3 regions of the Cupriavidus sp. 01L45 genome follow, and region 2 is predicted to be linked to each of the others. Evidence: predicted binding sites of a transcription regulator. Region 2 holds the regulator's gene; each other region holds the start of a gene.

Region 1 (8,935 bases), on a different contig from region 2:
AAGACCATCGTTTCGAGGGCTGGTTTGCTTCGGAGGACGATGCGCAATCGCAGATTTCGCAAAATCTCGTCCAATGTCCGGTCTGCGAGGACCATGCCATCACCCGGCTGCCCAGCGCGCCGCGCCTGAATCTTTCGGGAGCGGTCGCCGCGCCGGCTGGCAGGCCAGCCGAGGCGAAAGCCCCGGCGCCGGCAACGCTGCAGTCGCTTTACCTGAAGGCGGTAAAGCAGGTGCTGGCGCAGACCGAGGACGTGGGCGAACGCTTTGCCGAAGAGGCCAGGCGCATGCATTACGACGAAGCGCCGGAACGCGGGATCCGCGGAACGGCTTCGCCGGACGAAGTGCAGGCGCTTGCCGACGAAGGCATCGATACTTTCCAGCTCGTGGTGCCGGATGCGCTCAAGCAGACGGCTCACTGAATAGCGTCCTGTGCCCGAGGCAGTGCTCTTGCCGGCGCATGACGCGCTAGCTAGAACAATTTGCCGGTCTCACACCGGCATCACTGGAGACGGGCATGGATCTCAACTATTCGGCGTCCGACGATGCTTTCCGCGCCGAAGTGCGCGGCTGGCTGGAGGCCAACCTGCCGGCGGAAATCAGCAGCAAGATTCTGAACCACCGCCGCCCCAATCGCGACGATCTGGTGCGCTGGCACAAGCTGCTGGCCGGCCGCGGCTGGTCCGCGCCGCACTGGCCGGTCCAGTACGGCGGTACGGGCTGGAACGCCACGCAACGCCATATCTGGGACGAGGAAAATGCCCGCGTCGGCGCACCCGGCGTGCTGCCCTTCGGCGTGGCCATGGTCGCGCCCGTGATCATGAAGTACGGCAGCGAGGAGCAGAAGTCGTACTACCTCCCGCGCATCCTGGATTGCACCGACTGGTGGTGCCAGGGTTACTCGGAGCCGGGTTCGGGTTCCGACCTCGCATCGCTGAAGACCCGCGCCGAACTGACCTCGGACGGCAAGCACTACATCGTCAACGGCCAGAAGACCTGGACCACGCTCGGCCAGCACGCCGACATGATCTTCTGCCTGGTCCGCACCGATCCCGAAGCCAAGAAGCAAGAGGGCATTTCCTTCCTGCTGATCGACATGAAGACGCCGGGCATCACCGTGCGCCCGATCATCATGCTCGACGAAGAGCATGAGGTGAACGAAGTGTTCTTCGACAACGTCCAGGTGCCGGTGGAAAACCGCGTGGGCGAGGAGAACCGCGGCTGGACCTATGCCAAGTACCTGCTCGGCCATGAGCGCACCGGTATCGCCCGCGTGGGCAACTCCAAGCGCGAACTGGGTTTCCTCAAGCGCGTTGCCAAGCAACAGCAGAAGAACGGCCGCCCGTTGCTGGAAGATCCGCTGTTCGGCGCCAAGGTTGCCGCGCTGGAAATCGAACTGATGGCGCTGGAACTGACCGTGCTGCGCGTGGTGTCGAGCGAGAGCGCCGGCAAGGGCCCCGGCCCCGAGGCCTCGATGCTCAAGATCAAGGGCACGGAAATCCAGCAGATGCTGACCGAACTGATGGTGGAGGCCGTCGGCCCCTATGCCCAGCCGTTCGACACCGCCTACCTGGAATGCGAACACGAGCACGCGGTGACCGGCTATGACGATGCCGCGCCGCTCGCCGCTTACTACTTCAACTATCGCAAGACCTCCATCTACGGCGGGTCCAACGAAATTCAGAAGAACATCATCAGCCAGATGATCCTGGGGCTGTGAGGAGACACGCGATATGAACTTCAATCTCAGCGACGAACAGAAGCAACTGGCTGACGCCGTCCACCGCTTCATCGACAAAGACTACGATTTCGAAACCCGCAAGAAGGGCATCAAGGCCGAAGCCGGCCATAGCGATGCCGCCTGGGGCGCTCTGGTCGAGCTCGGCCTGACCGCGCTGCCGGTGCCTGAAGCGCAGGGCGGCTTCTCGGGCACGCCCGTCGACATGATGGTGGTGATGCAGGAACTGGGCCGCGGCCTGGTGGTCGAGCCGTACTTCGCCACCGTGGTTGCCGCATACGCGCTCAAGCTGGCCGGCGGCCAGGACGCGCTGCTGGAGCAGGTCGCCGCCGGTGAGCTGAAGCTGGCGGTTGCCTTCAATGAGCCGCATGCACGCTATGCGCTCAACGACGTGCGCGTGACGGCCAAGGGCGGCAAGCTCAACGGCCGCAAGGTCGTGACCATTCACGGCGCGCAAGCCGGCAAGCTGGTTGTCTCGGCTCGCACCAGCGGCGCCGATGCCGATACCAATGGCATTTCGCTGTTCCTGGTGGACCCGAAGGCAGCTGGCGTCAGCATCACCGACTACCGCACCATCGACAACCTGCGCGCTGCCGATATCACCTTCAAGGACGCGCCGGGCGAACTGCTGGGCACCGAAGGCGCCGCGTTTGCGCTGATCGAGCAGGCGGCCGACTACGCCGCCGTGCTGCTGTGCTCGGAAGCGGTGGGCGTGATGGATGCGCTCAATGCGGCGACGCTGGAATACGCCAAGACCCGCCAGCAGTTCGGCGTGCCGATCGCGCGTTTCCAGGCGCTGCAGCATCGGATGGTGGAGATGTTCATCCACGCCGAGCAATCGCGCTCGATCACGCTGCTGGCCGCCGCCAAGTTCGACGAGGCCAGCCCGGAAGAACGCCGGCGCTTCGCCTCCGCAGCCAAGGCACGCGTGGGCCAGGCGGCTCGCTCGGTCGGCCAGGAAGCGGTGCAGATCCACGGCGGCATGGGCGTCACCGACGAACTGCCGGCGGCGCATATGTTCAAGCGCCTGACGCTGATCAACACGACCTTCGGGGATGTCGATCATCACCTGGGCCGCTTTGCGACACAGCCCGGTTTCCTGGAAACGGTCTGATCCAGGTTGAGTAAAAGAACCGCGCCGGTTGTTCCAGGCGCGGTTTTTTGTTATGCATTGTCCTCGCTACATGGACATCGCCATAGCTTTCGTTGACGGAGCCATTCATGCCCACCCTCTATTTCGAAGACTTTAGCGTCGGCAGCAAGCGCGATCTGGGGTCCCACCTGGTGACCGAGGAAGAGATCCTCACCTTTGCCCGCCAGTATGATCCGCAGCCCTTCCATATCGACAAGGATGCCGCGCAGAAGAGCATCTACAAGGGCCTGATCTCCAGCGGCTGGATGACCTGCTCGATCATGATGCGCCTGCTGGTGGACAACATGACCAGCAAGGCGGCCAGCATGGGCTCGCCCGGTGTGGACGAAATCCGCTGGCTCAAGCCGGTTTACGCGGGTGACACGCTGAGCGTATCGCTGGTCGTGCTGGATGCGCGCGCCTCGTCGTCCAAGCCCGATCGCGGCGTGGTGCACACCCAGTGGGAAGCCACCAATCAGCGCGGCGAACTGGTCTGCACCGTCAAGGGCATGGGTATGTACGGCCGCCGCCCAGCCTGAAAGCGCTTGCACCGGGGCAGCACGCACCTCGATTGAATCCCGGCCATCCCGGCCATCACAACAACTAGGAGACACCATGCGTACCATCGCTTCGCTCGAAGAACTGGAAAGCCTGCAGGGCCAGGAAGTGGCCGTCAGCGACTGGATTGAAATCACCCAGCAGCAGGTCAACCTGTTCGCCGAAGCCACTGGCGATCATCAATGGATCCATGTCGACGTGGAGCGCGCCCGGCGCGAGTCTCCGTTTGGCGGCCCGGTAGCGCACGGCTTCCTGACCCTGTCGCTGCTGCCGGCCTTCATGCACAACGCGATCGACATGCCGGGCGTCAAGATGGGCGTCAACTATGGCCTGAACCGTGTGCGCTTTACCGCGCCGGTACCGGTGGGCAGCCGCCTGCGCGCCCGCGTGAAGCTGCTGTCGGTGGAGCGACTGGAGCCGCTGCCGAACGCGCCCGCGCTGGTCGGCGCCCAGTCGAACTGGGAAGTCACCGTGGAGCGCGAAGGCAGCGAGCGGCCGGTGTGCGTCGCTGAGTCGATCAGCCGGCGTTATTCGTAATCACTGAAGGCCACCGCCGCAACGGGTGCGCGGCGGCCGCTGCCTGGTGGGGTTTGCCCGCTGAGCGGGGGCCGGGCTCAGGCGGGCGAGCGCGCCGCCGTCATGTCATGCGTGGCCGCCGCCAGGGCCTTGGCCGAGCGCTCGGGATTCAGCCAGCACAGGCCGATCACGCCGGCCACCATCAGCAGCATGGCGTTGATCGTGAATCCCACTTCGAAGCCACCGATCATGCCGTGGCGCTGCACCAGTTGCCCCACCACGGCCGGGGCCAGGATGCCCGCCAGCGTGATCAGCGCCGTGTGGATGGACAGCACGCTCCCGCGCTGGGCCTCCGGTACGATCTGCGCCAGCATCGCCGGCGTCAGCGCGAAGCCCACGGGGGGCAGGCATGCCGCCACGGCAATCAGCAAGGTCTTCGGGACGGGGGCCAGCGTTACCGACGCGATCACCAGGTACACGCAGCCGCCCACCAGCGCGGCGATCGAGATGATCACGCCGCGCGCCAGCCGCGACGACGCGCCGCCGCGCAACATGCGTTGCGACAGCCAGCTAAGGATCAGCGTGACGGGCATGGCCGAGGCCACGATGGCCGCATACCAGCGCCCGGTGGTGACCGGGTCGAAGCCGAGGCCTTTCTCCAGGTAGGCCGGCAGCCAGGTCAGCCCCAGCGCCAGCGCCCAGTACGCGCAGAAGCCGATGGCCAGGCAGGAAAGCACGGTCGGGTCGCGGAAGATGCGGCGATAGGGCAGCCGCACGGGCATGGCCGCGGCGCCGGGGCGCCGGTCGCTCGCCTGCGCCAGCGGCCCCTCGCGTCCCACGCAGAGCCACATCGCACTCCATGCCGCGCCGATGGCGGCGAGGATCATGAAGTTGGCGCGCCATCCCCAATGCATCGTCACCAGCGGGATCAGCAAGCCCGCCAGCAGCAGGCCCGCCGTCGCGCCCTGGTTGACCACCGCCACCGGCAGATTGCGCTTGTGGTCGGGAAACCATTTGAATAACGCATGCACGGAGATCGGGAAGGCCGGGCCCTCGGCCGCGCCAAGCAGCATGCGGCACAAGAGAATGGTCATGGCCGAGGTGGCCAGCGCCAGCGGTATTTGCAGCAGGGCCCACGACAGGCCCATCGCCAGCAGCAGCCAGCGCGTGGCCACGCGATTGGACAGAAATCCCACCAGCACGGTGGACAGCGAAAACAGCCAGAAGAAGCTGCTGGCGATCAGGCCGAACTCCGCCGGCGGCAGCTTCAGGTCCGCCATCAGCGGCACGGCCACCATGCCCAGCACGATCTTGTCGAGGAAGTTGATCAGCGACAGCCAGGTCAGCATCGAGGCCATGGCCCAGGCGCTGCGTGGCTGGTATGACGGAAGTGTGGTCATCGGTTTGCCTGGAGGCGTTGCTGGTTGGGATGGGATGTTCAAAAAGCCGGCTTGATGGTTCCGTTCAATCCAGGTGCTGCGCGATCAGTGCCATAGCGGACGTGCCCGAGCGGGCCGAAGCGCTCGGGGATTTCCGGCTGTGGCAAGCATGCGCTGGACCGGTCCAGGCTTTGGCGCGAAGGAGAAGCGGTGCAGGCGGGAGGGAATGTCGCAGCCGCGGCCCGGACAGGTGTTGTCGCGCCAGGTGCCGCCCACCGTGCCGGCATTCCCGAAGACGACGAAGGTATCGATGCAGGCTTGCCTGAGCCGGATGCCCATGCACATGTCGGCCACACTCGCGCCGATGATGACGATCTGGTTCCCTGGCGCCGCTGACGCGTTCAATGGGTTGTCTCCGTCGTGCTGTTTTCTGCTTGTCTGCGCAATATGCGGCAAGGGCACGGCGCGCAAGCGAACGGCCACCATAGAGCCGATTCGGGATTCGGGCAAGTCACGCCGCAGCATGCGCGCCGGCGGATGCCCCAATCTGATTCAGCCGCTGACGCCGCACTGGCTTGGTGCGTGACGTATCCGCACTATCGTGGTGCGGCATGGCGCGTGGCCGCCGCCGGAGGCTCGCCAGGCGGTGTGTGCAACCATGTATACAAGCTTGTATGCCATGGCATGCTAGTTGCAGAAGGTGTACCCGGGGTGCGTTGTTCCTTATCCAACACGACAATCTGGGAGCTGCAATGAAAAGACGTGACATGCTGAAACTGTCGGCGGTAGCCGCCGCGGCATTCTTCGCAACGGCAGGTGTTAGCCCGCTGGCATTGGCGCAGTCCAAGGAGCCGATCAAGGTCGGTATCCTGCATTCGCTGTCCGGCACCATGGCCATTTCCGAGACGTCGCTCAAGGACGTGGCGTTGATGACGATCGACGAGATCAACAAGAGCGGTGGTGTGCTTGGCCGCAAGCTTGAGCCGGTCGTGGTCGATCCCGCTTCCAACTGGCCGCTGTTCGCCGAGAAGGCGCGCCAGCTGATCACCAAGGACAAGGTTGCCGTCACCTTCGGCTGCTGGACCTCGGTTTCGCGCAAGTCGGTGCTGCCCGTTTATGAAGAGCTGAACTCACTGCTGTTCTACCCGGTGCAGTATGAAGGCGAGGAGATGTCCAAGAACGTCTTCTATACCGGCGCCGCACCCAACCAGCAGGCCATTCCCGCCGTGGAATACCTGATGAGCAAGGAGGGCGGCGGCGCCAAGCGCTTCTTCCTGCTGGGCACCGACTACGTCTACCCGCGCACCACCAACAAGATCCTGCGGGCCTTCCTGAAGAGCAAGGGCGTGGCGGACAAGGATATCGAAGAGGTCTACACGCCGTTTGGCCACAGCGATTACCAGACCATCGTCGCCAATATCAAGAAGTTCTCGCAAGGCGGCAAGACCGCGGTGATCTCCACCATCAACGGCGACTCCAACGTGCCTTTCTACAAGGAACTGGGCAACGCCGGCCTCAAGGCCAAGGACGTGCCGGTGGTGGCGTTCTCTGTCGGCGAGGAAGAGCTGCGCGGCATCGACACCAAGCCGCTGGTGGGCCACCTGGCCGCATGGAACTACTTCATGTCGGTCAAGAACCCGGAAAACGAAGCCTTCAAGAAGCAATGGGCGGCATGGGTCAAGGCCAACAACCTGCCGGGCGGCGACAAGCGCGTGACGAACGACCCGATGGAAGCCACCTACGTGGGCATCCATATGTGGGCGCAAGCCGTGAAGAAGGCCGGCACCACCGATACCGACAAGGTGCGCGCCGCGATGTATGGCCAGACCTTCAAGGCGCCGGACGGCTTCACGTTGACCATGGGCGAGAACCATCACCTGTACAAGCCGGTGATGATCGGCGAGGTCAAGGGCGACGGCCAGTTCACGGTGGTGTGGAAGACGCCGAAGGCAGTGCGCGCGCAGCCGTGGAGCCCGTTCATCGCGGGTAACGAAGGCAAGCCGGACAAGGTGATGTAAGACCGCGGGCGGGCCTGCGTCGAGAAGACCGCGCCCGCAAGCTGTCCGGTGTTTGTTCTCCGCCTTCGGGAGAGGGGAGCAAACCGACTTTGTTTCACTGCCGCGGGCCGCTTCAGGGCCGCGGCGCAAAGCAAAACCCGTCACGCCGACCAAGGTGGTCGCGCGCTTCCTGCGCGCGATCGCAAACCTTATGCACCGACCCTTATCGTTCTCTTTCGCTTCACGGTTGCGCGCCATGCTGGCAGCGTTGCTGCTGCTCGCCGCGTGCCCGCTGTGGGCCGCGCCGCTGACGCAGGCCGACCTGAAGCCACTGGCCGAAGACGACTTCGATGCCAAGACTGCCGCCATCACCGCGCTCACCAAGGCGCCGGTGGCGGAGGCGGGCCCCATTCTCAAGGCGCTGCAAGACGATACGCTGCAATACGCGCCCGGCGTCGGCATGGTGCGCCAGGACGGCGACAAGCTGGTGGACGCCATCAGCGGCAAACCGGTCACGGTCAAGCCCGATGCGCTCGAAGCGCTGACCCTTAACAACAGCCTGCGCGCGCTGGTGGACAGTGCCGCCAGCAGCACGCTGCTGCAATCGCCCGATGYGGCGGTGCGCACGCAGGCCGTCAACACGCTGCTGGACCAGCCCGGCAGCGCCTCGCGCCCGGTGGTGGAAGCCGCGCGCAAGGCCGAGGCCGATGCCGGCCTGCGTGCCAAGCTCGATGTGATCTGGGCCAATATCGTGCTGGCCGAGGGCAATCGCGACGAACGGCTGGAAGCCATTCATATTCTCGGGCGCGACAGCAATCCGCAAAGCCGGCAGAAGCTGCAGCCACTGCTGGAGCGTGACGAAGCCGGCAAATACCGCGAGCCCGACGCCGAACTGCGAGGCGCCGCCCAGCAGGCGCTCGATGCCCTGCGCGGCGACCAGCGCCGCGCCGAACTCATCGGCAACCTCTTCGCCGGCCTGAGCCTGGGCAGCGTGCTGCTGCTGGCCGCGCTGGGCCTGGCCATTACCTATGGCCTGATCGGCGTCATCAATATGGCGCACGGAGAATTCCTGATGATCGGCGCGTACGCCACCTATATGGTGCAAGGCGTATTCCGGGCGCATTTCGCCGGTGCCTTCGACTGGTACCTGCTTTTTGCGCTGCCAGCATCGTTCCTGGCATCGGCCGTGGTTGGCTTCGTGCTGGAGCGGCTGGTGCTGCGCCATCTCTACGGCCGTCCGCTGGAAACGCTGCTGGCGACGTTTGGCGTGAGCCTGCTGCTGATGCAGGCGGTGCGCACGCTGTTCGGCGCGCAGAACGTGGAAGTGGCCAATCCCTCCTGGATGAGCGGTGGCGTTGAATGGCTGCCGGGGATGGTGTTGCCCTACAACCGCATGATCATCATCGTGTTCGCGCTGGCGGTGGTGGCGGTGGCATGGGCCGTGCTCAACCGCACCCGCCTGGGCCTGTTCGTGCGCGCCACCACGCAGAACCGCACCATGGCGGCCTGCGTGGGCGTGCGCACCTGGAAAGTGGATAGCTACGCTTTCGCGTTCGGTGCGGGCATTGCCGGGCTCGGTGGCTGCGCCTTGTCGCAGATCGGTAATGTGGGGCCCGAC
Region 2 (9,918 bases):
GCCGCTTCAATGCCGAGCACGGCTTCACGTTGCCGGCGCCGATCCAGTTTGTCACCGCGCGCTACGTGAGCGAACTGCAGCAGACGCTGGCACTGGCCCAGACGCACTTCGGCGCCATGAGCATGCTGACCCGCTCGCGTCCGCAACTGGTGCAAAGCGCGTTCTCCACTGTTGCAAGCCGCGTGCTGGAAACCTTCCGCGATCTCAACCGCGATATCGAGATCTGGCTCAAGTCAGTGATGACGCCGCTGGAGGCGCAGGTACGCGAGCATCAGAAGCAACTGCGTCGCCGGGTCGACTCGATCGAGCGCATCCACGAGGCGACCGACACGCTGGAAAGCCGCATCGCGCAGCTGGAGGAAGTGCTGAACGGGCTGGACGAGCGCAGCGGACGCATCGAATCCTTCTCCCGGCAGATCCTGCGGCCTGACGCCGAAGACGGCCAGCTCAGGGCCGTCGCCGCCTGAAGCACGGCTGGCGCGCGGTGCCGGAGGCGGCAAGGCGGTATCATGACGCGCCGCCGCTTCCGGCGCTTCCGCCTTTTCCGTCACGTTCCCGATGCCCCGCAAGCCAGCCGCTACTCCCGCCGTTTCTTCCACCGATCTTTCCCTGGCCGCCGTTCCCGCCGTTCCCGCCGTTCCCGCCGATTTCGCCACGCGCGTGGTGGATTGGCAGCGCCTGCACGGGCGCCATGACTTGCCGTGGCAGAACACCCGCGACCCTTACCGGATCTGGTTGTCGGAGATCATGCTGCAGCAGACCCAGGTCAGCGCGGTGATCGAGTATTTCCAGCGTTTCGTCGGCCGCCTGCCTACCGTTGCCGCTCTGGCGGAGGCTAGCGCGGACGAGGTGATGGCGCTCTGGGCAGGGCTTGGCTATTACTCGCGCGCGCGCAACCTGCACCGCTGCGCCAAGAGCGTGATGAGCGAGCACGGCGGCGTGTTTCCTACCGATCCCGAGGTGCTGGTGACGCTGCCCGGCATCGGCCGCTCGACCGCGGCGGCCGTGGCCGCCTTCAGTGTTGGCGTGCGATCCCCCATCCTGGACGGCAATGTCAAGCGCGTCTTCGCTAGGTTCTTCGGCATCCACGGCCATCCGGGCGTCAAGGCGGTGGAGAACCGCATGTGGCAAATCGCGGAGGAGGTGTTGCCCCCGAAGGGGCCTGGACAGGCCGAGGACATGGTGTCCTATACCCAGGGCGTAATGGATCTCGGCGCCACCGTCTGTTCGCGCGGCAAGCCGGCCTGCCTTGCTGCCGCGGCGTCGTGCCCGCTGGCCAGCGACTGCGTGGCGCGCCGGGACGGCCTGACCGCCGCGCTGCCCACGCCGAAACCGCGTGCCGCCATTCCCGAGCGCAGCACCGTCATGCTGCTGGTCCGGCGCGGCCGTGAAGTCCTGCTGGCGTTGCGACCCGACAGCGGCATCTGGGGCGGCCTCTGGAGCCTGCCTGAAATGCCGGTGGATACCGTGCCCTTCGATGCCGAACTGGCCGAAGACGCCGCCCGCGAACGCGCCCGCGATTTCGGCACGCCCGGCACCGCCAGCATGGTCGGCGAACTCACCCACGTCTTCACCCACTTCCGCCTGCTGATCCGCGCCATCCGCGTGGACGTCACCGGCCTGAGCGCCCACGACGCAGCCGATGGCACTCCGCTACGCTGGCTCTCGCTGGACGATCTCGATGCGGTGGGCACACCGGCACCGGTGCGCAAGCTGCTCGAAGCACAGGCGCTGGGGGGATTGTTCTAAAGCTAAAGCCCTTTGCCGCGTGGGAGGCTCAGAGAATATGGTGTTGACGCATGTACTTGTGCACGATCTCGATCCGCATCCCCGCGTCCGGCAGCGCCATCAGCATCTGCTTGGCCTTGAGCGGCACGGGCAGCAACTCGCATAGCCGATTGGCCACCCAGCTCGGGTCATCCCACAGGAACGGCTCTGCAAACGGAAGCTTGCCCGGATGCTCCGCGTGGAGCGAGGCGACGATACGGCGCAGCACAGCAAGGCATTCGCCCAGCAGTTCAAGCTTGCAGTCGATGATGTCGGGCGGCAGCAATTCCGCCTGACCCACCAGCAAACCATCGGCGCGCACACTGTGGCCTATCAGCCGGAAGCGCTGGCGCCCGCGCGCACTGATCAGCAGCACGCCAAGCTGCTCCATATTGCAGTCGACGATATCCGCCAGGCAGCCGATGGTCTCGGGCATGGTGGGTTCATTGGGGCGGGCGACCTCGTTGCCGCTGGCGATCAGGCAGACGCCGAAAGGTGTGTGATCGCGCATGCAAGCGCGCACCATATCCACATAGCGTGCTTCAAAAACGCGCAGCGGCAGCAGGCCATCCGGAAAGAGTACGGTGTGCAGCGGAAACAGCGGCAGGCCATCCAGCGCAGGCGGTACCGACGATGTACCGGACGAAGCGGTGGTCGAAGCGGATGAGCCGGGCGTGGCGTGTGAGGACATGCTGAGCCAGCAGAGTTTCGGGCGGGAATTGCCGAGCCTGGCCGCGAAACCTGCAGCTGCGGCCTTCAGCCGCCGGGTGCGAGCTCGCGGTGTCTCACCAGCACATTACCATGGGCGCGAAAATAGTTGGCAAGTCTTTCAGCGATGTACACGGAGCGGTGCTGGCCGCCCGTGCAGCCAATGGCGACGGTCAGGTAGCTGCGATTGTCCGCGATGAAACTTGGCAGCCACTTTTCCACGTAGGCGCGGATGTCATCGGCCATGGCCAGCACCATCGGCTGGCTCTGCAGGAAGTCGATCACGGGCTCGTCGCGTCCGGTCAGCGGGCGCAGGGCCAGGTCGTAGTAGGGGTTGGGCAGCGAGCGGACATCGAACACCAGGTCGGCATCGCTGGGCACGCCGTGCTTGAAGCCAAACGATTCGAACAGCAAGGTGAGTTTCAGGTCATCGCCGCGCACGAATTCCTTGATCCACGCGCGCAGCGTATTGGTGCGCACGTTGCTGGTGTCGATACGGTGCGCGGCCTCCGCCAGCGGGCTGAGCAGCTCGCGCTCCATCTCGATGGCTTCGATCAGGGACGTGTCGTTGTATGGCGCATCGAGCGCATTGTCTGCAACGCCCGCAGGTTCGGCATTGGCCGAGAGGGTCGCCTTGTCGATACGCATCGACAGCGGGTGGCGCCGCCGCGTTTCCGAGTATCGCTGCACCAGCGCATCCGTATTGGCGGTCAGGAAAACCACCCGGACCTGGTGTTCGGAGGCGAGGTTGCGCAGCGTGCCGGGCAATTCGTCCAGCGATTCGCGGCTGCGGATGTCGGTAGCGACGCCAAGATGGGTGTAACCCTGGCTTGCGAGATACTGGGCCAGCGCCGGAATAAACTGAGCCGGCAGGTTGTCAACGCAGTAGTAACCTGCGTCTTCCAGTACGTTCAAGGCAACGGATTTGCCGGAGCCGGAGATTCCGGTGATAAGTATGATGCGCATAGCACGACAAGCATAACATCAGGTGATGACGCCGTCATGACGGCGAGGCGCCAACAAAAATGGCGAACCGAAGGGTTCGCCATTTTCGCATGTCCGCATGCTAAGTGACGCGGGGGCTTACTTGGAGAGGCACTCGCTCATGAAGGCTTTGCGCTCGTCGCCCTTCTTGCCGGTAGCGTCCTTGTTGCACGCCGTCATCTTTTCCTGCTGGCTGTTCTTGGCGGGAGCGGCGGCGGGTTTGTTGGAGAGGCAGTCGCTCATGAAGGCCTTGCGCTCGTCGCCCTTCTTGCCGGCGGCCTGCGTATTGCAGGCCTTCATCTTGTCCTGTTGGGAGTTTGTCGCCGCGGGCGCCGCCGGTGCTGCCGGTTTTGCGGACGTTGCGGGTGCCGCGGGCGTTGCGGTTGCTGCGGCCGGTGCATTCTGGGCGAAGGCGCCGCTGGCGAAAAGCGGGGCTACCAGCACGCACATCGCGATCATTCTCTTCATGCTTGCTCTCCTGGCTGTGGAAAACTTCATGGCTGCTGGCCATGTCGGCGCGGCAACTCGGGCTGGGCTCAATGTCCATTACTGCACAAAACGGCCTGTGCCCCAAACGCGTTGACGACGGAAGCGCGGACGAATGCAATCAATTGAAACAGCCCAGGCACGGCGCTGGCTGCCTAGAGTAGCCGGCCCTGGCCCCGCGATGCCACATCGGCTTGCATCGCGGCGCGCTGGCGGTCCATGAAATCGCGCAGCGTGTCGATGCCGCGCAGGCGCAGGATGGTGTTGCGGACGGCGGCCTCGACCAGCACGGCGAGATTTCGGCCGGCCGCCACCTGGATCTTGACCATGTGGATGGGCAGGCCGAGCACATCCAGATACTGGGAATCCAGCGGCAGGCGTTCGAATTCGCCGTCGTTGCGGCGCACCAGCTGCACCACCAGTTTCAGCTTCATCTTCCGGCGCACCGCGGTCTCGCCAAAGATCGTCTTGATGTCGAGCAGGCCCAGGCCGCGCACTTCAAGCAGGTTTTGCAGCAGGGGCGGGCAGCGGCCTTCAATGAAATCGGGTCCGAGCCGGACAAAATCCACGGCATCGTCCGCCACCAGCCCATGTCCGCGTGAAATCAGCTCCAGGCCGAGCTCACTCTTGCCCAGGCCGGATTCACCCATCACCAGCACGCCCATGCCGAGGATGTCGAGGAATACGCCGTGCATGGTCACGCGTGGCGCGGAAATGCGCGACAGGTAGAGGCGCAGGTGATCGATCACCGCCGCCGAGGACACCGGCGTAGTGAACAAGGGCGTGGAGGAACGCGTGCAGCGCAGTTCCAGGTCGGGCGGTGGCTCCATGCCGTCGGCAATCACCAGGAAGGGCGGTTCCAGCAGGATCAGCTCACCCATCTGGCGCTTGCGCATCTCGTCGTCGAGACGCTGGTAATACGTGATCTCGGGCTTGCCCAGGACCTGGATCCGGTTCGGGTGGATCAGGTTCAAGTGGCCGACGAGATCGGCCGCGGAAGTGGCTTCACGTGCGAACTCGACATCGAACGCCCGGTCGGCGCCTTCCAGACCGGCTACCCAGGAGAGTTTGATATCGGCTGCGTTGTCGTCGAAGATCGACTGCGAGGTGACGCCAGTGAGTTCCATGCGGGTGCTTTCAGGAGCGAGCTTTCAGACAGCGGGGACAATTGCCCCGCTCGCCTGCGTAAAGATCGCCGAGGCCGGTCAGGGGTGCCATTGCGTCAGCAACTGGTGCACGTCATCGGGGGTGGGCAGGGTAGCCAGTCCTTCGCGCATCTCGCGGTCGGACAGCAGCTGGGCGATCTCCGAGAGAATCTCCAGATGTTGCTGGGTGGCCTGTTCGGGCACCAGCAGGAAGATCAGCAGCGCTACCGGCTTGCCGTCGGGAGATTCGAAGGGGATCGGCTCGGCCAGGCGCATGAAGGCGYCAAGTGGCTGCTTCAGTCCCTTGATGCGGCCATGCGGAATGGCAACCCCGGCGCCAAGACCAGTGGACCCCAGCGATTCGCGGGCGAACAGGTTGTCGGTCACGGTAGCGCGCGCCACGCCATGGTTGTTCTCGAAGAGGAGCCCGGCCTGTTCGAACACGCGCTTCTTGCTGGTGACGCTGACGTCGAGGTTGATGTTGCCGGGTGGCAGCAATTTAGCCAAACGATTCATGTGGAATGCGCAGGGTTTTCTAGTAAGCAGGCCCGGGGCCGGGAGGCATCGCGCCGGGCAAAAAAGAAGAAAAAACCAAGGTCCGAAGTTTCACCGGGTGTCCCCCTGCCGGTGTCGGGCGTCTGGCCATTATAGAGCAGGCCCGCCCCCGCCTTGTGCATTGCAATACCCGATGCGCGGAAGCGGTGCCGCGTGCACGGAAAAATCGTTGAGCTTGAGAACTATGTATTGCACAGCATACACCGGTCCATATGCGTTGCGGAATCCCCCGCGTGGTCCCGGATGAGCGCCAGGAACGAAAAAGCCGCGCTATGGGCGCGGCTTGATTCCGGTTTCAAGGGAGTGACACCGGCGGCCCGGTCTGTGGGCCACCAGGCACGGTCATTGCTGCATCTGCGATGCGGCCATCTGATACTTGACCGCTTCGCGGTCGTGGCTTTGCACGCGATCCTTATGGCGAATCACCTGCCGGTCGAGCTTGTCGACGAGCGCGTCGATAGCGGCATACAGGTCTTCATGATGCGCTTCGACAAAGATGTCCTTGCCCTTGAGATGTAGATTGATTTCCGCGTACTGCCGCCGGTCCTTTTCTTTTGTATTGTCGACAGAGAGCAGCACACTTACGCCAATGACTTGATCAAAATGCCTGACGATACGCTCCAGTTTCGTTTCCACGTACTCACGCAGCGGGGGCGTGATGTCCAAGTGGTGTCCACTGATCTTGAAGTTCATAGCGTTTCTCCTTCTGAAAGAGTTGCACCAGGCAGGCGATGCAACTCGGCTACAAAGTCTTGCGGAGAGTAACTGCCGGAATCTTGAGCGCCTCGCGGTATTTGGCAACGGTGCGTCGTGCCACTACGAAGCCTTGCTCGCCGAGCAATTCGGCAATCCGGCTGTCGGACAAGGGATTCCTGGCGTCTTCGGCTCCTATCAGTTGCTTGATCAACGCACGAATTGCCGTTGACGAGGCCGCGCCGCCGGTTTCTGTGGATACGTGACTGCCGAAGAAATACTTCAGCTCGAAAGTCCCCATCGGCGTTGCCATGTATTTATTGGTAGTCACCCGAGAGATGGTGGACTCGTGTAAACCCAGTGTATCGGCAATCTCCCGCAAAACCAAGGGGCGCATCGCAATTTCACCGTGGGTGAAGAAGTTCTTTTGACGTTCGACAATAGCTTGTGCAACGCGCAATATCGTGTCGAACCTTTGCTGGATATTCTTGATCAACCAGCGTGCCTCCTGCAGTTTTTGCTGCAGTCCCGCAGCACCCGCATCGCCTTTTGCACCGCGCAATATCTGCGCGTACATGTCGTTGATACGTAGCCGCGGCATCACATCCGGATTGAGCTGCGCGATCCAGCCGCCATTCAGTTTACGGACAAAAACATCGGGCACGACGAAGTCGGCTTCGGGGCGGCTGTACGCATGGCCCGGATAAGGCGCCAGAGAGCGGATCAGTTCATGCGCCGACTTCAATTCCGGCTCGTCCACCTGCAGCGCTTTTTTCAGGCGCGTGTAGTCGCGCACCGCGAGCAGTTCCAGGTGATTGGTGACAATGGTCAGCGCCAGGTCGCGCTGCGGGTGCTTGATGCGGCGCAATTGCAGCGCCAGGCATTCGGCCGCATTGCGTGCGCCGACACCAGGCGGATCGAAGCTCTGCAGCAGGGTAAGGACGGCGTGGATCTCGTCGACCTCGAATTCAAGTTCATCCGYCAGTTCGCTGCAGATTTCCTCGAGCGAGGCGCTCAGGTAGCCGTCGTCGTCCAGCGACTCGACCAGGAAGATGGCCAGCCCCTTGTCGCGCAACGAAATTTTCAGCGGCGCGAGCTGTTCCATCAGATGTTCGCGCAGCGTGGGTTCGGCGTCGCGCAACTGCATCGGGGTCTTTTCGTCGTCGTCGCCTTGCGGGCGGCGGGCGAAGTCGTCGAGGCTCCAGTCGTTGCCGTAGTCCTCGTTGCTGTCGGAATAGCTGTCTTCGGCCTCGGGCGCGCCGTCGGGGCGGTTCTCGCTGGTGCCCTGGCCGTCGGCGGGCGCCGGCGCGGGAGCGCTCTGCATGTTGACCGAGCCGTCGGCGGCAACGCGCAACGGGCTGTCGAGCCAGTCGTTCTCGCGTTCGAGCAAAGGGTTCTCGGTCAGCGCCTGTTCCACTTCCTGCTGCAGTTCGAGCGTGGACAGTTGCAGCAGCCGGATCGACTGCTGGAGTTGCGGCGTGAGCGCGAGATGCTGCGAGAGGCGGAGCTGTAGCGACGGTTTCATGCGACCTATTTTATGCCCAACTTCCGTGCCGGTGGAACGGAAATTGCTATCGCTGATGACGCCGTGATCGTTGCAGGGTAAAAGGCGACACCGGAGCCACCTTGGGCACAAGGTCGCCGCAGCTGCCGCTTGCTGTGGCGCGCCGCGTTACATGCGGAAATTCTCGCCCAGGTAGACCTTGCGCACCGACTCGTTGGCGATGATGTCTTCAGGCCGGCCCGAGGCCAGCACGGCGCCTTCGCTGATGATGTAGGCGTGATCGCAGATGCCCAGCGTCTCGCGCACGTTGTGGTCGGTGATCAGCACGCCGATATTGCGCGCCTTGAGGAAGCTGACGATGCGCTGGATCTCGCCCACCGCGATCGGGTCGACGCCGGCGAAGGGCTCGTCTAGCAGGATGAAGCGGGGCGCCGAGGCCAGGGCGCGGGCGATTTCCACGCGGCGGCGTTCGCCGCCTGACAGCGAAAGCGCCGGATTGTCGCGCAGGTGGGCAATCTGGAGGTCATCGAGCAGCGTGTCCAGCCGGCGCTCGAGTTCGGCCTTGCCAAGTGGCTTGCCGTCCTGGATCTGCAATTCCAGTACCGCGCGGATGTTCTCCTGCACATTCAGCTTGCGGAACACCGAAGCTTCCTGCGGCAGGTAGGACAGGCCCATGCGTGCCCGTTCGTGAATGGCCAGGCCGCTGATGTGCTTGTCGTCGAGCACGATGTCGCCCTCGTCCAGTGCCACCAGTCCCACGATCATGTAGAAGGAGGTGGTCTTGCCCGCGCCGTTGGGCCCCAGGAGTCCGACCACCTCGCCGCTCTTTACGTCGAGGGACACATCCTTGACCACCGTGCGCGAGCCGTAGCGCTTTTTCAGGTGGCGCACGACCAGCGTGCTGCTGTCCTTCAGGGTGGCGGGCTGGGAGGGTGCGGTTTGGGTAACGGTCATGAAGGCTGAATCCGTGGATCGGGCGACGCGGCGGCGTCAGGGATTGACGGGGGCGGGCGCAGGCTTGAGCGGCAGCGGGGCGCCGGCGGCGCCGCTGGCGGGTTGCTCCTGGCGCGGTGACAACACGGCGCGCACGCGACCGGACGGGCTGCCCGCCGTCGCGTTCTCCGTACCGCCGCTGGCGGTGTAGAACTCGTTGCGGCTGTCGTAGGTGATCACTGCGCCGCGGATCTCGTCGACCAGCTTGGCGCCGGCCAGCCGCGCCATGCGTGCGCGGCCGATTAGCTTGGACAGTTCCTGCTTGCCGTCATACTCGATGCGGTCGCCCCAGCCGTCGATGTATTCGTCGACGTTGTCGCGCTTCTGGCGGATATAAGCCTGCTTGCCGCCCTTGGACGTAGCCACGGCGTACTGGTAGCCCTCGGGATCGGTGCGCACTTCGGCCGCGTCGGATTTCAACACCATGGTGCCCTTGGTCAGCACCACGTTGCCAGTCAGCACATAAACCTGCTTGACGTCGTCATAGCTGGCGTTGTCGGCTTCCAGTACCAGCGGTTTCTCGCGGTCGGCTTTCTCCGCGCTGGCGGGCGCGGCCAGCGTGAGGCCGAGGACGGCTGCCAGCGTCAGCAAAGCGGCCGTGCTGCGGCGGCGACAGGACGATGTCGTCAGGAGTGAATTCATGTTGGCGTGATGGCGGTTGGCGCGGACGGCTGTGGCCCGCGGGCGGCTTCGTTTCCTGGCGGCTGTTTCCGGGCAAGGCGGGCGGGGCTGCGCGGGCGGCACCCGCCTGGGTACCGTTTGCGCCCGCTCGCCTGGCCAGCACTGCTTCGCTTCATCTGGCAACAGCCTCTCGGGTCTTTGTTATCTGGGCTACTTCGCGGGACTCGCCGGCGGCCCCGTAATAATGGTGCCGCGTACGTTACCCAGCAATTGTACTTCGCGGGTGACATTGTTGAAGATCAGCCCGTTTGCCGTCATCACCGACGGGCCGCGGGTCAGCTTGACGGCTTTGTCGGTCTTCACGATGTCATCGTTGATCAGCACCTGGAAATACTCCGAGGCGGCTGTCATCTGCGGATCCTTGGCCGGGTCCGGCCCTTGGGCACGCACGATAAAGGCATT
Region 3 (9,918 bases), on a different contig from region 2:
CGCAATACGCCTGCCGAAGTGGTGGGCGTGGCCAGGGTGCTGGGCGAGTTGCGTGGTCTCGATGCCGCGACGCTGGCACCGGCGATGTGGCAAAACTCGGTGGCTGCGCTGCCACGCCTGGCCGCCTTTGCGGCAACCATGTTCCCATCGGCATTGCCTGCCCCGGCCGAAACAACCGGCAACCTTTCCGTCTCATCCTGACAAGTTTCGCGGCTGGCGACGGCTGTATAAGCAAACACATCTGACTTCCCGTCCGGGAGCTGGCATGCGTTTGATCCTGCTCGCCTTCGTGGCGGGCTGCTGGTGGCTGCAACAACAGGGCTCGCTGCCGCGCGGCGCCACGGCGTGGGGGCTGGTGGCGGCCGGGGTTGTCGTGGCCCTGCTCGCGCTACGCATGCGCCGCTCCGGCCGGGCTCGCGCGGTCTTGATCGTGCTGTCGGTGCTGGCGGGTTTCGGCTGGTCGGCTTGGCGCGCAGAACTCAGGCTGGGAGAACGCCTGGCGCCCGAACTGGAAGGCGTGGACCTGCTGCTGAGCGGCGTCGTTGCAGGCCTGCCGGCGCAGGCGCCGCGCGGCCAGCGCTTTGTGTTCGCGCTCGATGAGACGCAGGCCCATGGCATGACGACCGGCATTCCCTCGCAGATACTGCTGAGCTGGGACGATGCGCCACCCGCGTTGCGCCCCGGCGAGCGGTACGTCTTTTCGCTGCGTCTGCGCCGGCCGCACGGCCTGGCCAACCCTCATGGTTTCGACTACGAATACTGGCTGATGGCAGCCGGAATCGGCGCTACGGGCTACGTGCGCGACGTCCGGCGCGAGGCGCAGGAGGCCGTTGGTGAACAACTGGCGTGGAGGATCGCGCGATGGCGGATGCAGGTACGCGACCACGTGCTGGGCAGCCTGCCTCCGGATGCGCGCTTTGCTCCGGTCCTTGCGGCGCTGGTGGTGGGCGACCAGCGGGGTATCCAGCAGCGCGACTGGACCTTGTTCACCCGTACAGGCGTCGGCCACCTGATCAGCATCTCCGGCCTGCATATCACCATGATTTCCGGTCTCTTTTCCAGCTTCGCATACTGGTTGTGGCGGCATTCGTTTGGCCTTGGCAGTTGGCTGCGGCGGCCTTTACCGCTGTACTGGCCCGCGCGGCGCGCCGCACTGGTGGCGGCGGTGATGGCCGCACTCGCGTACGGCCTGCTGGCGGGCATGCAGGTGCCGGCGCAGCGTACCGTGTCGATGCTGGTCGTGGCGGCGCTGGCGCTATGGAGCGGCCGCGCGCCGCCTGCTTCCCTGGTGCTGGCCTGGGCCGCGTTCGCGGCGATCGGGCTCGATCCCTGGGCCGTGCTGTCGCCCGGCTTCTGGCTGTCCTTCGGCGCTGTGGGCGTGATCTTCCTGGCCGCGGCGCAGCCCGCCGGGGATGCTGCGTCCTCGTGGTGGCAGCGTCTGCGGTCCACGCTGGCGCAGGCCACACGCACGCAATGGGCCGTCACCGTCGGGCTGGTGCCGTTGACTCTGTTGCTGTTCCAGCAGGTCTCGGTGATCTCGCCACTGGCCAATGCAGTGGCGATTCCGCTGGTCAGCCTGCTGGTGACGCCGCTGGCCCTGCTGGCGGCGGCGCTGCCGGCACCGCTGGCGGGCTGGCTGCTCGTCCCTGCGCACCTGCTGCTGCACTGGCTGGTGATAGGCCTGGAGTGGCTGGCGGCGCCGCCGTGGGCGGTGTGGCAGGCCGCGCGCGCGGGTCCGTTCGCGCTGGGGCTGGCGGTGCTCGGCACGCTGCTGTTGCTGGCGCCCGTGCGTTGCGGCGTGCGTGCGCGCCTGCATGGCGTCGTGCTGCTGCTGCCGATGGTGGTGGCGGGGCGTCAGCCGGTGGCGCAAGGCGAGTTTCGTGCCACCGCGATCGATATCGGGCAAGGCACCGCGGTGCTGGTGGAAACGCACTCGCATGTGCTGCTCTACGATGCCGGTCCGGCCTACGGGTGGGGCGCCGGACGCGGCGAGCCGGGCAGCAGCGCGGGCGCGCGCGCCATCGTGCCGTATCTGCGCGGCGCGGGCGTGCGCAGGCTCGACGCACTGGTGATCAGTCATGAAGATGCCGATCACGCAGGCGGGGCGCGCGACGTGATGGCGGCGTTGGCGGTGGACAGCCTGCTGTCAGGTGCGCCATCAGGCCATCGGCTGCTGGCGCCGCCTGCGGGTGCTGCCTCGCCAAAGGCCCGGCCCTGCGCGGCGGGGCAGCGGTGGGAGTGGGACGGGGTTCGCTTTGTCATGCTGCATCCCTTGCCGGGCGTGGCGCAGAACGCTGCCATCGACAGCAATGCGCGCAGTTGCGTGCTCAAGGTGGAGGCCAGCGCGCGCAGCCTTCTGCTGACTGGCGATATCTCCCGGCGCGACGAGGCGGCGCTGCTGGCGCGGCTGCCGACGCAAGACCTGCGCGCCGATTTCCTGCAGGCGCCGCACCATGGCAGCAACACCTCGTCCAGCGGGTCGTTCCTGGGCGTGGTGGCGCCCGAGCTGGCGCTGTTCCAGATGGGCTATCGCAATCGCCACCGGCATCCGCGCCCCGAGATCTGGGATCGCTACGGCTCGCACGGCATCGCGCGCTATCGCAGCGACGAAACCGGCGCGGTCCAGATCATGACGCGCGGCGAGTCTTACGAGGTGCGGGCTTACCGCCAGCACGAGCGGCGCTACTGGCGCGCGGCGCCGCCGGCGCCTCGCTGAGATGCGCGGGCTCGGCCTGGGCGATGCGGCGCTCGCGCAGATGGGCCTTGGCGCGCTGCAGGCCGGCGGAGACGGTGTCGGCGCGTTCCAGTGCGACGCCGGCCGCAAGCACGTCGCCCAGCACCAGGTGGCAGATGCGGGAGGTCATTGGCGTGTAGACCTCGCTGTCTTCTTCCACGTCCGAGAACACGCATACGTCCGCCAGCGCGGCCAGCGGCGAACCGCTGTGGGTCAGCGCCAGCACGCTGGCGCCGCTGGCGCGGGCCAGCGTGGCGGCGGCCAGCATGTCCCAGGTGCGCCCGCTGTTGGAAACCAGCACCGCCACATCGCCTGGGCCGAGCAACGCCGCGGACATGCTGAATACATGCGAATCCGAGTACGCAACGGTGGGAATGCCGAGGCGGAAGAACTTGTGCTGGATATCCAGCGCGACGATGCCAGAGTTGCCGCAGCCATAGAACTCGATGCGCCGCGCCGCCGCGAGCAGCTGGATGCCGTGCTCGATCTGGTCCGCGGACAGCGCATTGCGCACTGTCATCAGCGTGGCGATGGTGCGGTCGAACACCTTGCCGGCGATGTCGGCGGGACGGTCTTCGGCCTTGACGTCCTGGTGCACGAAGGGCGTGCCGCCGCCCACGTTCTGGGCGAACTGGAGTTTGAACTCGCGGAAGCCGTCATAACCGAGCGCGGCGCAAAAGCGCGCGATGGTGGGCTGGGATACACCCGCTCGCTCGGCCAGTTCTGGCATCGACAAACGGATCACGCTGGCGCCGTGCCGGGCAACGTAGTCGGCAAGGCGGCGTTCGGAGGGGCGAAGCGTGTCGTAGACGGCAAGGATTCGGTCGCGCATGGTAAGGAGGGCTGTCTGTGCCGGGGCATTCTTGTGCCTTTGGCCCCGGTATCCGGGGTTCGGTAGTTCGCACTGCATGTAGATATTCTACATAATCAACATCGAAATCGCCTCGGCTTCCGGTGGGCTTGTGACTAGGGGTTTCACCTATTCTGTCGATTTTTGCCGTGAATGCGGCGCTTTGTGATGCGTGCGCATGGTGTTTTCAAATTGCCTTTCGATATAATGTAGAAAATCTACAAACAAACGCGTTCCCCAGTCCTCCCGGATACGATCAGGCATCACGACCAGGAATCCCACGCATGTCAAAAGCCCTCCACGCCGAAGTACAGTCCGTCACCGCGCGCGTGATCGCGCGCAGCCAGCGCAGCCGTGCCGCCTACCTGGCGCGTTGCGAACGCGCCCAGCAGGAGCTGGGTCCCTTGCGCGGGCTGTCCTGTGCCAACCTCGCGCATGGCCTGGCCGCGTTGCCAGTGCATGACAAGCTCAAGCTGCGGGTCGAGCATGCCGCCAATCTCGGCATCGTCACCGCCTATAACGACATGCTGTCGGCCCACCAGCCGTACGAGCGCTACCCCGGCGTGATCCGCGAGGCCGCGCGCGCCGTTGGCGCGGTGGCGCAGGTGGCGGGCGGGGTGCCGGCGATGTGCGACGGCATCACGCAGGGCAATGCCGGCATGGAGTTGTCGCTGTTCTCGCGCGACGCCATCGCGATGGCGACCGCGGTCTCGCTGTCGCACAACACCTTCGATGCCGCCGTGATGCTTGGCGTGTGCGACAAGATCGTGCCGGGCCTGCTGATGGGCGCGCTGCAGTTCGGCCACCTGCCGGTGGTGTTCGTGCCGGCCGGGCCGATGTCGACGGGCCTGTCCAACAAGGAAAAAGCGCGCGTGCGCCAGCTCTACGCCACCGGCCAGGTCGGCCGCGAAGCCTTGCTGGAAGCCGAGTGCGAGGCCTATCACGGGGCCGGCACCTGCACCTTCTACGGCACCGCCAACAGCAACCAGTTCCTGATGGAGATCATGGGGCTGCATATGCCCGGCGCGGCCTTTGTGCATCCTGACAGCGGTCTGCGCGATGCGCTCACCGCCGCCGCCGCGCAACGCGCGCTGGCCCTGACGGCGCGGGGTGCGGACTACCTCCCGCTGGCGCGCATCGTTGACGAACGCGCCGTGATCAATGCCGTGGTGGGCCTGCTGGCCACCGGCGGTTCGACCAACCACACCATCCACCTCGTGGCGATGGCGCGCGCGGCCGGCATCATCATCGACTGGGACGACTTCGACCGCCTCTCGCGCATCACGCCGCTGCTGGCGCGGGTCTATCCCAACGGCGCCGCCGACGTGAACCATTTCCACGCCGCCGGCGGCGTGGCCTACGTGATTCGCCAGTTGCTCGACGCGGGGCTGCTGCATGAGGACGTGGAAACCGTGGCCGGGCACGGCCTGGCACGCTACACGCAGGAACCCGTGATGATCGACGGCGTGCTGCAGTGGCGTGACGGTGCGGCTACCAGCGGTGACGCGACGGTTCTGGCCACCGCGGCCGAGCCGTTCTCCGCCGAGGGCGGCCTGCGCTTGCTGCAGGGCAATCTTGGCCGCGGCATGATCAAGGTGTCGGCGGTGGCGCCGGAGCATCGGGTGGTGGAGGCGCCGGCGCGCGTCTTCGATTCCCAGGAAGGCTTGCAGGCCGCGTTCGATGCCGGCGAGCTGGCTGGCGATGTGGTCGCGGTGGTGCGCTTCCAGGGGCCGAACGCCAACGGCATGCCCGAGCTGCACCGCCTTACGCCGGTGCTGGGCGCGCTGCAGGATGCCGGCCACAAGGTGGCGCTGGTGACCGATGGGCGCATGTCGGGTGCTTCGGGTAAGGTGCCGGCTGTCATTCATGTGGGTCCGGAGGCACTTGCTGGGGGGCCCTTGTCGCGAGTGCGCGATGGCGACCGCCTCCGCGTGGATGCCGTCGCTGGCACCCTGGAATGGCTCGGTGGCGCCGACGGCGACGCCGACTTCGCGGCGCGCGCCTCGGCGGTACTGCCGGACGACGCTTTCGCCAGCTTCAGCGTCGGCCGCGGCCTGTTTGGCCTGTTCCGCCGCAATGCGCGGATAGCAGAAGAGGGCGGCAGCGCGCTGGACCTGTCCGAAGCCGACGCGCACGGCGCTGTCCAAACCGGCGCGGCCGTCGCACAATAGGCGGCGCGCCCCGATATTTGTGTCATTTGTGTCCCCGGCAGCCAACGGCTGGCGGGGACGACCCCGAGCCGGCCCATGCGGGTCCTATCATGGCTTCAGGGCCGTATGCTTCCGGACACTGCCGGCGGCCGGCGCGGGGACTACCGACAAGGATGGGCAAACCATCCGAACACGATCGCTGGAGCAGACATGATCTACATCCTGATGGGCGTTTCCGGCAGCGGAAAGAGCACCGTCGGCCAGATGCTGGCCGAGACCCTGCATTGCGGCTTTCACGACGCCGATGATTTCCACAGCGCCGCCAACAAGGCGAAGATGCACAACGGCATCCCGCTGACTGATGAAGACCGCTGGCCCTGGCTGGCCGCCATGCGCGCGGCGATCGATGCGGCCCGCGCCGAAGGCCGCACCCATGTGTTCACCTGTTCCGCGTTGCGCCAGACCTATCGCGACCGGCTGACGCCGCCCGACGGCGGCGTGACCTTTGTCTATATGAAGGGCGACGCCGCGGTCATCGGCGGTCGCCTGGCCGAGCGCAGCGAGCACTTCTTCAATCCGGCGCTGCTGCAGAGCCAGTTCGAAACGCTGGAGGAGCCGCGCGACGCGCTGGTACTCGATATCCGCCAGACCCCTGAAGCCCTGGTGCAGTACATCCTGGCCGAAGTGCCGGCATGCAAGGGTACGGCCGTGGCGCGTTAGCGCGGCGCGGTTGCCCCCGCCCGGACCGTTCCCGGGCGCCGTCTTGGTGCGAATTGAGGAGGGGCTGGCAGACATCTTGCTTAATCCATGTTTGATGGCGCGAATGCCCGCCGCTTGCGGCTTTCGTGGTCATAGGTATCCTATAGGTACAGCACTTCGAAGCATGACGACGGTCCGCGGCTGCGCCGCCGGGCTGCGGGTGGTGACCTCAAGGTGCTGTGCCGGGAACAAGAAGCCAATCAAAACGGGATCGCCGGCAGTTTGGGCGGCGCCCAAATCATGGGGGAACGGCCATCATGGCGGCGCGGTTTTTCGACGAGATGCTCGATTGGCAAGATGGCGTGGCGGCAGCGATCCACGCGGGAGAGTCCCTGCCGGCAGGTGCCGTGCGGGGGCATTACAAGCAGTTCGCGGACTGGCTGGCGCGACAGTCCGAAGGCACCATGGGCAACAAGCGCGCGGAGGCGGACCTGATCTTCCGGCGTGTGGGCATCACTTTCGCCGTGTATGGCGAAAAGGACGAGTCCAACAGCGGCACCGAGCGCACCATCCCGTTCGACGTGATTCCCCGGATCTTTCCCGCCAGCGAGTGGGCCACGCTGGAGCGCGGGCTGCGCCAGCGGGTCTCCGCGCTGAATCGCTTCATTCACGATATCTATCACGGCCAGGACATCATCCGCGCCGGCGTGATTCCCCCAGACCAGATCTACAACAACGCGCAGTACCGGCCCGAGATGCTCGGCATCGACGTGCCGCGCGATATCTATGCCCACGTTGCGGGCATCGACGTGGTACGCGCGGGCGAGGGCGAGTTCTACGTGCTGGAAGACAACCTGCGCGTGCCCTCCGGCGTCTCCTACATGCTGGAGAACCGCAAGATGATGATGCGGTTGTTTCCCGACCTGTTCGCGCGCAACCGCGTGGCGCCGGTGGCCCACTATCCGGACCTGTTGCTCGACATGTTGCGCGGGGTCTCGCCGCAGAACATCGCCGATCCCACCGTGGTGGTACTGACGCCCGGCATGTACAACTCCGCCTATTTCGAGCACGCCTTCCTGGCCCAGCAGATGGGCGTGGAGCTGGTCGAGGGCAGCGACCTGTTCGTGCAGGACGATCATCTCTACATGCGTACCACGCAGGGCCCGCAGCGCATCGACGTGATCTACCGCCGGGTCGACGACGACTTCCTCGACCCGCTGGTGTTCCGGCCCGATTCCACGCTGGGCGCGGCGGGACTGCTGTCGGTCTATCGCGCCGGCAACGTCACCATCTGCAATGCCATCGGCACTGGCGTGGCCGACGACAAATCGATCTATCCCTATGTGCCGGACATGATCCGCTTCTACCTCGGCGAGGAAGCCATCCTGAACAATGTCCCGACCTATATGTGCCGCCGTCCCGACGACCTGCAGTACGTGCTCGATCACATGGACGAACTGGTGGTGAAGGAAACCCACGGCGCCGGCGGCTACGGCATGCTGGTGGGCCCGGCCGCCACCCGCGCCGAGATCGATACCTTCCGCGAGGTCGTGCGCGCGCGTCCGGAGCAGTACATCGCGCAACCCACGCTGGCGCTGTCAACCTGCCCGACCTACGTCGAGTCCGGCATCGCGCCGCGCCACATCGACCTGCGCCCATTCGTGCTGTCGGGCAAGGACGTGCGCATGGTGCCCGGCGGATTGACGCGCGTGGCGCTGCGGGAAGGCTCGCTGGTGGTCAATTCCTCGCAGGGCGGGGGCACCAAGGACACCTGGGTGCTGGAGCGCTGAAGCGCGGCGCTCGCAAGGATTGTTTGAGATTCCCGCGCCGGCCGCCTCGATGCCGGCGGCGCGCGGGCGAACAGTGCAGTACGAGGGGACTGACATGCTTAGCCGCACTGCCGACCATCTGTTCTGGATGGCGCGCTACACCGAGCGCGCGGAGAATACCGCGCGCATGCTCGACGTGAATTACCAGACGTCGCTGTTGCCGCAATCCGCCGAGGTGGCGGAGCAGGGCTGGTGGGCCATGCTCGATATCTCCGAGCTGACCACGGTGTTTGACGAGAAGTACGGCCTGCTGACGCGCGACGATGTGATCGACTTCATGGTGCGGGACATGACCAATGTCTCGTCGATCATGAGCTGCCTACGCGCGGCGCGCGAGAATGCGCGCGCGGTGCGCGGCTCGCTGACCACCGAGGTGTGGGAGACCATCAACACCACCTGGCTCGACGTGCAGCGCATGATCGCTGACGGCATTCTGTCCGACGATCCCGCGCAATTCTTCGAGTGGGTCAAGTTCCGCTCCCACCTGGCCCGTGGCGTGCAGTTCGGCACCATGCTCAAGGACGATGCTTTCCATTTCATGCGGCTGGGTACGTTCCTGGAGCGCGCCGACAATACCGCGCGGATCCTCGATGTGAAATTCCAGGCCGGCACGCTGGACGACAGCGATCCCAATCGCGACGCCAACGATTTCTATCATTGGGCGGCGGTACTGCGCTCGGTGTCCGGCTTCGAGGTCTACCGCAAGATCTACCGCACGGTGATCACGCCCGAGCGCGTGGCCGAGCTGCTGATCCTGCGCCCGGACATGCCGCGTTCGCTGGTATCGAGCATGGACGAGGTGGTGGCGATCCTGTCGCTGGTCGGGAACCAGCATTCTTCGGAGACCGAGCGGCAGGCTGGTAAACTCCACGCCGATTTGAAATACGCGCGCATCGACGACATCTTCGCCGTCGGGCTGCATGCTTACCTGACCAGTTTCCTGGAGCGCATCGGCGACCTCGGCAACGGCATCAGCCGGGATTTTCTCGTGCCGCTGCTGGCTGCCTGAGCCACTTCACGTGGGAGGTTGTGCCGGCCTCGCCATATCGTGAAATACAAGATTCATCACAAGACGGTTTACCGTTACGCCGAGCCGGTCCGGCGCAGCGTGCACGAACTGCGGCTCGCGCCGCGTTCGGGCCCGTTGCAGGCCGTGCAAGGCTGGCAGCTATCGGTGCCGGGCAACCTGTCCGAGGCCCGCGACGGCTTTGGCAATATCGTTCACAGCTTTACCGTGGCGGGCCCTGCGCATACGCTGGTGATCGAGGCAGGCGGCGTGGTGGAAGTGACGCCGCCCGCCGGCGGAGAAGTGCCGCTTTTCTGCGATGCGCCGCCGGCGGGCGAGGCGCGTGTCTCGCCGCTTTACTACCTGGGCAGCACGCCGCTGACCGCCGCGCATCCGGAAATGTTACGTTTTGCCTCGCCCTACCTGGCGGCGGGGCACGAGGTGCCGGCCCTGCTGGCTCTGGCCGGTGGCATAGCCGAGCGGGTGCGGTACAAGGCAGACAGCACGGATGTGGGCACGTCAGCCAGCGAGGCCTTCGGGCTGGGCAGCGGGGTTTGCCAGGATCAGGCGCAAGTGATGGTGGCATGTTGCCGCGCCCTCGGTATTCCGGCGCGCTACGTCAGCGGCTATTTCTACGACCCGGCGGCCTC

The links. Region 2 encodes sigma-54, which starts transcription at its own class of promoters, with help from an activator protein. Its sites were predicted from a motif close to TGGCANGNAANCTGCTTT; they were not measured.
Region 1: a site for sigma-54 is predicted at 6,001-6,018, ahead of urtA (urea ABC transporter substrate-binding protein). Genes of this name have one in related genera too.
Region 3: a site for sigma-54 is predicted at 6,520-6,537, ahead of AC1DT6_RS17095 (circularly permuted type 2 ATP-grasp protein). Genes of this name have one in related genera too.

Annotation. Positions count from the first base shown of each region.
Region 1 covers NZ_JBFTSG010000015.1:78,659-87,593, reverse strand. Annotated here, with positions in the region: gene AC1DT6_RS12635 (DUF1178 family protein) at 1-419, shown strand, start outside; gene AC1DT6_RS12630 (acyl-CoA dehydrogenase family protein) at 515-1,717, shown strand; gene AC1DT6_RS12625 (acyl-CoA dehydrogenase family protein) at 1,731-2,849, shown strand; gene AC1DT6_RS12620 (MaoC family dehydratase) at 2,957-3,406, shown strand; gene AC1DT6_RS12615 (MaoC family dehydratase) at 3,483-3,962, shown strand; gene AC1DT6_RS12610 (MFS transporter) at 4,040-5,341, opposite strand; gene AC1DT6_RS12605 (hypothetical protein) at 5,547-5,906, shown strand; gene urtA (urea ABC transporter substrate-binding protein) at 6,073-7,338, shown strand; gene urtB (urea ABC transporter permease subunit UrtB) at 7,529-8,935, shown strand, end outside.
Region 2 covers NZ_JBFTSG010000013.1:56,102-66,019, forward strand. Annotated here, with positions in the region: gene AC1DT6_RS11185 (dynamin family protein) at 1-467, shown strand, start outside; gene mutY (A/G-specific adenine glycosylase) at 559-1,749, shown strand; gene AC1DT6_RS11195 (LON peptidase substrate-binding domain-containing protein) at 1,778-2,458, opposite strand; gene rapZ (RNase adapter RapZ) at 2,524-3,441, opposite strand; gene AC1DT6_RS11205 (PsiF family protein) at 3,559-3,927, opposite strand; gene hprK (HPr(Ser) kinase/phosphatase) at 4,101-5,072, opposite strand; gene ptsN (PTS IIA-like nitrogen regulatory protein PtsN) at 5,151-5,606, opposite strand; gene hpf (ribosome hibernation-promoting factor, HPF/YfiA family) at 5,988-6,338, opposite strand; gene AC1DT6_RS11225 (RNA polymerase factor sigma-54) at 6,388-7,863, opposite strand; gene lptB (LPS export ABC transporter ATP-binding protein) at 8,011-8,796, opposite strand; gene lptA (lipopolysaccharide transport periplasmic protein LptA) at 8,833-9,477, opposite strand; gene lptC (LPS export ABC transporter periplasmic protein LptC) at 9,667-9,918, opposite strand, start outside.
Region 3 covers NZ_JBFTSG010000022.1:83,776-93,693, reverse strand. Annotated here, with positions in the region: gene AC1DT6_RS17120 (TatD family hydrolase) at 1-201, shown strand, start outside; gene AC1DT6_RS17115 (DNA internalization-related competence protein ComEC/Rec2) at 266-2,716, shown strand; gene AC1DT6_RS17110 (MurR/RpiR family transcriptional regulator) at 2,628-3,566, opposite strand; gene edd (phosphogluconate dehydratase) at 3,869-5,755, shown strand; gene AC1DT6_RS17100 (gluconokinase) at 5,945-6,454, shown strand; gene AC1DT6_RS17095 (circularly permuted type 2 ATP-grasp protein) at 6,751-8,223, shown strand; gene AC1DT6_RS17090 (alpha-E domain-containing protein) at 8,318-9,271, shown strand; gene AC1DT6_RS17085 (transglutaminase family protein) at 9,311-9,918, shown strand, end outside.